One region of the Massilia sp. PAMC28688 genome, then DNA from elsewhere that is predicted to be linked to it. Evidence: predicted binding sites of a transcription regulator. Region 1 holds the regulator's gene; the other holds the start of a gene.

Region 1 (4,210 bases):
AGCACGCCGGGGTCGGGCAGCGTGTTCTGCCTGACCGTGACACTTGGCATCGATACCCAGGTCAAGGAAGACGTGCTGGCGCCATCGCTGCGCAAGTTGCGCCTGTTGATCGTCGATGACAGCCCGACCACCGTCGCTGCCCTGGAACAGCTGTGCCGCGCGGCCAACTGGCGCACGGTCTCGTTCAGCGACAGCGGCGCCGCCCTCGAGTACGTGCAGACGCTGGACCCTGGCGCCATGCCGTTCGACGCGGCCCTGGTGGACGCCAGCCTGGAAGGGGACGCGGCCAGCCGGCTGACGGCGGCCCTGGCCGGGATCTGCCGGCGCGCCGGCAAGCCGCTGCTGGCACTGCAGGCGCCGCACGCAAGGGCCACGGCGATGGCCACGGCGATGGGCGAGAGCAGTGGGCCGGTGGTGCTCAAGCCAGCCACCGCGCGCAGCCTGCGCCAGGCCATGCAGCAGGCGTTTGCACCGCCCGCGGCCGCGCGCAGCGGCATGCCGGTGGCGGCGCCGCGCCAGCGCCTGGCGGGCGTGCGCATGCTGCTGGCCGAGGACAACGACCTCAATCAGTTCGTGGCCCGCTCCATCCTCGAGGCTGAGGGTGCGCAGCTGCATATCGTCGGCGATGGCGCGGCGGCGGTTGACGCGCTGCGCGGGCCGGAGCGCTTCGACCTGGTGCTGATGGACGTGCAGATGCCGCGCATGGATGGCCTCGAAGCCACCCGCATCATCCGCCAGGAGCTGGGCCTGACCTTGCCGATCGTGGCCATGAGCGCGGGGGTGATGGTGGCCGAGCGGGAGCATTGCTCGGCAGCCGGGATGAGCGCCTTCGTGGCCAAACCGCTCGACCCGGCCGGATTCGTGCCAATCTTGCTGCGTCAGCTTGGAGCGGCGCCGGCGCCGGCACCGGTGGCGCAGCTAAGCGGGGTGTTCGATGTCTCCAAGCTGGTGCGCATGAGCGAAGCCAATGGCTCGCGCGCCGGGCTGGTGGCCATGATCGGCAAGGCCATCAAGGCGGCGCAGGCGCAGCGTGCCGAAATCCCGGACCTGTATGCGGCAGGCGATGTGGCGAGCGTGCTGCGCCGCCTGCACGATTTGCGCGGCACGGTGGGCATCCTGGGCGCCAGCGATTTTGCACAGGCCTCGCTGGCACTGGAAAGCGCCTTGAGGGAGCAGGGCAGGCACAGCGAGCCGCAGTTCGATGCCATGCTGCGCGAACTGGACCGGGCGCTGGGCGTGGCCCAGGCCTGGTGGCGCCAGGCCGACCCTGGCGCGGCAAAGGAATAGGCAAGGGGCGCAGCTCAGGCCCGGCGCACGACCACAATCAGGAGATAGGGCTGCACTGTTCGGTACCCGCGGCCATGGCCCGCATGCGGGCCGGGTCGAGAATGGTCATTGCGCGCTTGTCCACCGCCAGCAGGCCCTGCTTTTTGAAGCGTGACAGGATGCGGCTGATGCTCTCGATGGTCAGGCCGAGGTAGTTGCCGATGTCTTCCCGCGACATGCGCAGCTGGAACGACTGCGCCGAATAACCGCGGGTGGCATAGCGCGTCGATAAATTGGTGAGGAACACGGCGAAACGTTGTTCCGCGCGCATATTGCCCAGCAATAGCATGACATTTTGCTCACGCGTGATTTCCTGGCTCATGATGCGGTGGAAGTGGCGCAGCAGCGTGGGCACCTGGCCAAACAGGTCTTCCAGGTGGGCAAAGGGAATTTCGCAGACTTCGCTGTCTTCCAGGGCCACCGCGTCGCAGTGGTGGCGGTCGCCGCTGATGGCGTCCATCCCCAGCAGCTCGCCGGCCATCTGAAAGCCCGTGATCTGCTGCTCGCCGGCGGCATTGACCTGCAGCGTCTTGAAGTGGCCGAAGCGAATTGCATACAGGTTGCGAAACGGCTCGCCCATCTGGTACAGGCGTTCGTCGCGCGCCACCCGGCGCCGCTGGCCGATGATGCTGTCAAGCCGCACCATGTCCTTTTCGTCCAGCCCCATTGGCAGGCAAAGTTGATGCATGCTGCAGGCACCGCAGCTGGCCTTAAGCGCGGGAACATTTAAAGGGATCAGGGCGGTGGATTCATTCATGGGCACATGATACCGCAGGGGGCAGGCCGGTGGCGCCCCAAATTGGCCATGGCTACCGTGCCGGAGCGCTATTTCCGAGCAATTGTGCGCGCTGGCATCGAACTTGGCCGGTGTAAAATTGGCATATGATAAATATGGAATTACCGACCGATCCGGCATCCATGCCCGCCTTCCTGACCGGTGGCGGGCGCATGGCGCAGGAAATTGCCAATGCCAACTGGGCCGGGCATCCGCTCGGGCCGATTCACCAGTGGCCGGCCGCACTGCGCACGGCCTTGTCCATGATGCTCAATTCCCACACCCCGTCCTACCTGGTGTGGGGCAGCGAGTACTATGGCTTTTTCAACGATGCCTATATACCGCAGCTGGGGCTCAAGGCGGACGGCGCCCTCGGTGCGCGCTTTCGCGACACCTGGGCCGAAGCGTGGGACGTGGTGGGCCCCATTGCCGAGCGCGCCTTTGCAGGCGAAGGCAGCCACTTCGAGCAGATGCCCATTGTGGTCGAACGCTCGGGTTTTCCGGAGCGCTGCTATTTCACCTTTTCATACAGCCCGGTGCGCGACGAACACGGGGATGTGGTGGGGGTGCTGTGCAGCACCACCGATGTGACGGACCTGACGCGGGCCCTGAAGGCGTCGCGCGAGCTGGAACAGCGCCTGCAGCTCTCGCTCGACGCTTCCGGCAATATCGGCACCTGGAGCGTGGACCTGGCATCGAACATGACGTATGTGGACGAACGCTTTGCCCGCCTGTTCCATGTCGATGCCGAAGCGGCGCGCGGCGGGCTTGACCTGTCGCGGTTTACCAGCATGATCGATGCCAGGGACCGGGACCGGGTGCTGGCAAAAATCGCCGCCGCCATGGCCAGCGGCGAGCTGTATGAAGCTGAATACCGCCTGCCCCAGTCTGACCGGGCCGAGGTGTGGGTGATGGCCAAGGGGCGGGTGTTCGAGGATGCCGTGAGCGGACAGCGCCGCTTTGCCGGCGTCGCCGTGGACATCACGGAGCGCAAGCGCCAGGAGCAGTCGCTCAAGGAAAGCGAGGCGAAATTTCGCACCATCGCCAACGCCATGCCGCAGATGGTCTGGTCGACGCTGCCGGACGGCTTTCACGACTACTACAACCAGCAATGGTATGACTTCACGGGCGTGCCCCAGGGCTCGACCGATGGCGACGCCTGGAACGGCTTGTTCCACGCCGAAGACCAGCCGCGCGCCATGGCGCTGTGGCGCGCCTGCCTGGCCAGCGGCGCCGTGTACGAAATCGAATACCGGCTGCGCCACCACTCCGGCCACTACCGCTGGGTACTGGGGCGGGCCCTGCCAGTTCATGACGAACAGGGCGAGATCATCCGCTGGATGGGGACCTGCACCGATATCCATGCCCACAAGGCCGCCCAGGAAGAGCTGCGCAAGGCCAACCAGCAAAAGGATGAATTCCTGGCCATGCTGGCCCATGAACTGCGCAATCCGCTGGCGCCGATCAGCACTTCGGCGCAGCTGCTTGGCCTGCCCAGCGTGAGCGCAGCGGCCATCAAGCGCGCCAGTGAAGTCATTACGCGCCAGGTCACGCACATGACCGGCCTGATCGACGACCTGCTGGACGTGTCGCGCGTCACGCGCGGCCTGGTCACCCTGGCCGACGACCTGTGCGAGCTGGAACCGATCGTCAGCAGCGCCCTGGAACAAACCCGCCCCCTGGTCGATTCGCGCGGCCACCAGCTGGTGCTGCACATGCCGCCCGGGCCGGTGAGCGTGCGCGGCGACCGGATTCGCCTGGTGCAGGTGATCGCCAACCTGGTCAGCAACGCCGCCAAGTACACGCCGCAGCGCGGACGCATCGAAGTAGCGCTGCACGCGGACGAGGAGCAAGTGCGGATCGAGGTGAGCGACAACGGCAGCGGCATCGAGGCCGACCTGTTGCCCCAGGTGTTCGACCTGTTCACCCAGGGCTACCGCACGCCGGACCGGGCCCAGGGCGGCCTGGGACTGGGGCTGGCACTGGTCAAGCATATCGTGGCCCTGCACGGGGGCAGCGTCACCGCGCACAGCGAGGGCACGGGACGCGGCGCCACCTTTACCGTGACCTTGCCGCGCCACGCCGGCAGCGCGCCCGGCGCCGTGGCCG
Region 2 (4,210 bases), 620 kb from region 1:
GTCTTGAGGAAGCCCGAGTTGACGATGTACAGGGTATCGAATGCCTGGCCGATGGTGTGCACCCGCTGGCCGGTCTTGAACTGTACGTGCTGGAACAGCAGTTCTTCGGAATTGACCGAGACCGCTGCGGTAATGTGCAGCAAGTCGCACACTTCCTTGAGATTGGACCAGAGACGGCCCTGGCGCTGGCGGCCTGCTTCCATGGTGGAGGAATGCAAGGTCGACGAAGGGGTGTTGCGGTTGTCAAGCGTTGGCGTGGACAGCATGCTTATCTCCAGGTGAAAAATCTCGTGGGTTCAGGCTGCGGCAAACACGTTGTGGCGGCGGTAAATGGAGGCAACACGCCAGGGCCAACATGATGGGACAGCACGGCTGGGATTAGCTTGCGTCTTCTAGAGTGAACCGCAGGAAAGCCCGAATCGTTGGATTGAGTATGCCAACACGAGTCCGGCATTGATATCAGCGATGGCTGAATCTACCGGTAGGATAGGGCGCGCCACCGTAGGAGTAATCCTAGAAATGCAGCGTGCGCTCATAGGGGAAATGGCGGAAAGGACGATGCCGGAAGGCTGCCTGCAATCGTCGCAGGAATGGCGCTGATTGACGCTTGTCCGCACGAATTTGCTGCAGCGTTGTCTAAAACTATTGGCCTCTTGAACGGGAAGGCTTCAAGAACGAAATGGCGACAGCAGGCGATGCGCCACCGCGTACTGCACCATTTCCGACAGCGAGGTCATGCCCATCTTTTGCATGATGCGGGTCTTGTGCGTGCTCACCGTTTTCACGGACAGGTGCAGGCTGTTGGCAATTTCGGTAATCGACTTGCCGCCCACCAGCAGGGAAAACACTTCAAACTCGCGATCAGACAATTGCTTGTGCAACAGTTGCTCGTTGGGCGTCATGATGTTCAGGGCCAGCTGTTCGGCCACTTCGGTACTGATGTAGGGCCGGCCGGAGGCCACCTTGCGGATTGCCCCCACCAGCTGGGTGCCCGCGCTTTCCTTGGTGAGGTAGCCCTGGGCCCCGGCCCGGATGGCGCGCACGGCGTATTGCTCTTCTTCGTGCATGGTGAGAATAAGGATGGCCAGCTTGGGCGACTCGCTGCGGATCTGGCGGATCAGGTCCACCCCGCTGCGCCCGGGCATCGACAAGTCCAGCAAGAGCAGGTCGAAGCCGCCCTGGCGCACGTGGCTGAGCACTTCAAAGCCATTGATGGCCTCGCCGACGATATCGATGTCAAGCGCGCCGTCGAGGATGCGCTTCAAGCCTTCGCGCATGATCGTGTGGTCGTCGGCAATGACTATTCGTATCATAGGGCAGCAATCAGTGAAAACAGGTTAATGGAGCGAAGCAACAGCGCGCAGGCGCAGCCATAGCCTACTGAACAGCCACCGGTTGCACTACTAGCAGAAATGCTAGCTTGACGGCGCCGCGACCAGGCGGTGGACCAGCACAGGCCTGCTGGTGTGCGACAGCACCTTGTTGGTCACACTGCCGAGCAGCAGCTGGCCCCAGCCGCTGCGCCCGTGTGATCCGATGAAGATGAGGTCGCAATTTTGCTCCTCAGCCACCTCCACGATCTTGAGCGCGGCGCCATCGGCAAAGGCGGTGATGCCCGCGCTTTCCAGGCCCGCATCCCGCGCGGCCTGCACAATGGGCGCCGTGTGCTGATCGCCGGCCTGTTGCATGTGCGCGAAATATTCCTCTTCGCTGGGATAAGCGGGCGGGACAATTTCAACATAGACAGGGTACTGGTAGGCCGGTGCCACATACAGCACCAGCACGCGCGCCTGCAGCTGGCGCGCCAGTTCCACGCCCGCCGTAGCGGTATGCCTGGAGACGGCCGAGCCGTCCGTCGTAATGAGTATTTTCTGGTACATGGCTTGCTCCCGGGCAGACTGCCGACGTATTTTCTGTCAGTGCTGCTTTTTTGCCTATTGATAGAACGCAAACGTTTGATCTGCCTCAAACTTCGTGACAGTTACAAGGTGTTGTTTTGCGCGAATAAAAATTGCCTCAAAGGACTAAAACGCTTGATCTGGCGTTGATTAGATAACAAAATACAACACTCGAACCGTGGAATGCGCCTAGTTGATTGTCGGCCTCGCAAGTTTCGCACACCAATGCAGCGGTCGCCGCGCGCAATGATTTACCTGCGTACGATTGCACTGCTACACTCGCGTAAACGCGGCCTCATTGCCCCGGTTCATGCTCTGCCAAAAACTCGCACGGCACACATTTAGTCAGATCGTAAGATCGTAAAGATTGCGAAATTTTAAATTTATGGAGAAGCAGGTATATGACGGACGCCGCTGATGATTTCGACGCACTATTTGAGGAAGTGTCTGCGCAGCGCACCGCCGGTGCTGCCGCCGCCCCCGCCCCGGCTGCCGCGGAAGATGACATGGAAGCCCTGTTTGACCAGGTCGCTTCCACCCGGCCCCAGCTGGTAGCGGCGCCCGCGCCTGCTGCTGCACCAGAGCCGCCCGCGGCCGGTGGCGATGGCAGCGCCGGCGAAGCCGAGCGCTCGGACAATCCCATGTTTGAACGCCTGGGCGGCATCGTGCGCCTGCTGCACGACTCTCTGCGCGAACTTGGCTACGACAAGGCCCTGACCGAAGCGTCGAGCCAGATCAATGATGCCCAGGACCGTCTCGAATACGTGGCCAGCCTGACCGAACAGGCGGCCAACAAGGTGCTCAATACCCTCGACGAGGGCATGCCGGCGCAGGACGTCTTGTCCAAGCAGGCGCGGGAAATGGAGCAGCGCTGGGATGCCCTGTTTTCAGGCAAGCTCAGCATTGACGAATTCAAGGCCCTGGCCGGCGACGCACGCAGCTTTGCCAAGGCCGTCAATGACGCCACCGAAGCGGAAAAAGCGCGCCTGCTCGACATCATGATGGCGCAGGACTTCCAGGACATTACCGGTCAGCTGATCAAGAAAGTGGTGACCATCACCAAGACCGTGGAGCATGAGCTGGCCGAACTGTTGCGCGACAACGCTCCGCCATCGGTGCGCGAAAAGCTGTCCAAGCCGGCGCTCATGTCCGGCCCCGCGCTGCCGTCGGTGGCCCTGGACCAGGACAATGTGGACGACCTCTTAGCCGATCTGGGATTCTAATGGACGATATGCTCAAGGATTTCGTCGTCGAGGCGATGGATCTGGCAGTCAACGTTGAAGAGCATTTGCTGCGCCTGGAGCGCGATCCGAACAACAAGGAAACCCTCAACGCCGTCTTCCGCTCGTTTCACACGATCAAGGGTGGCGCCGGTTTCATGAATCTGCCGGCGCTGGTGGCGGCCTGTCACCTGACCGAAAACCTGTTCGACGCACTGCGCACCGGCGCTGCGCCGGTGACCCCGCTGGCCATCGAGGCGGCGCTGCAGGCGTCCGGCTTCGTGGCCGACCAGCTCACCGACTTGAACAACGGCGCCTTGCCCGAACAGCTGGCATCGATGCCGGACGCGCTCGAACGCATCCTGGTCGATGCCATCGAAGGCAAGGGCCAGTCGGCGCCGGCGCCAACGCCGGCCCCGGCGGCCCCTGGTGCCTCGGCCCCCGCTGCCATGGCCGCGGCCGCACCAGCGGCGCCCGCCGCCATGGCAGCGGGCGCTGACGGCCTCGATTGGGAAGCCATGTTCGTGGCCGTGGTCCCGCCCGGGACCTATGTCCCCGCGGCCACGGTGGCTTCGGCGGCACCGGCCGCCGCAGCCCCTGCGCCCCAGGCAGGCAGCGCCGCAGGCGACGCTGCCGCAGGCGCGAAGCCGGCCGGCTGGGATGGCGTGGATCGGCGCGAGGAACGGGTGCAGGAATTCCGCGCCGCTTCCGCGCCTGCCAAGGAAGACAGCATCCGTGTTGACGCGGTCAAGCTCGACGCGCTGCTGGAAGTGGCGGGCGAATCGGTGCAGGCAGCCAACCAGGCCGCCGTGCTGCTCGAGCGCCTGCTGCAGTTCAAGTTTGAAGGCGCGGCTGCGACCCTCATGACCACGCTGACCGAAACGCTGGAACGCGCCTCGCGCTATTCGGCCGAACTGCAGCGTGCCACCCTGGCCACGCGCATGCAGCCGGTGGGCCGCCTGTTCCAGAAATTCCCGCGCCTGGTGCGCGAGCTGGCCAAGGACCTGGGCAAGGACGTGGAACTGACCATCGAGGGCGCCGAAACGGAAGTGGACCGCGTGGTGGTCGACAGCCTGTACGACCCGCTGGTGC

The links. Region 1 encodes FNR, which switches genes on or off when oxygen is low (the NO sensors DNR and NnrR bind a similar motif). Its sites were predicted from a motif close to TTGATNNNNATCAA; they were not measured.
Region 2: KY495_RS15625 (universal stress protein) is a predicted target of FNR. The motif match lies at 1,956-1,969, and genes of this name have one in related genera.

Annotation. Positions count from the first base shown of each region.
Region 1 is NZ_CP080378.1:4,113,204-4,117,413, forward strand. Features, by position in the region: gene KY495_RS18500 (CHASE domain-containing protein) at 1-1,287, shown strand, start outside; gene fnr (fumarate/nitrate reduction transcriptional regulator Fnr) at 1,325-2,083, opposite strand; gene KY495_RS18510 (PAS domain S-box protein) at 2,218-4,210, shown strand, end outside.
Region 2 is NZ_CP080378.1:3,494,342-3,498,551, forward strand. Features, by position in the region: gene KY495_RS15615 (Crp/Fnr family transcriptional regulator) at 1-203, opposite strand, end outside; gene KY495_RS15620 (response regulator transcription factor) at 669-1,313, opposite strand; gene KY495_RS15625 (universal stress protein) at 1,416-1,880, opposite strand; gene KY495_RS15630 (protein phosphatase CheZ) at 2,300-3,121, shown strand; gene KY495_RS15635 (chemotaxis protein CheA) at 3,121-4,210, shown strand, end outside.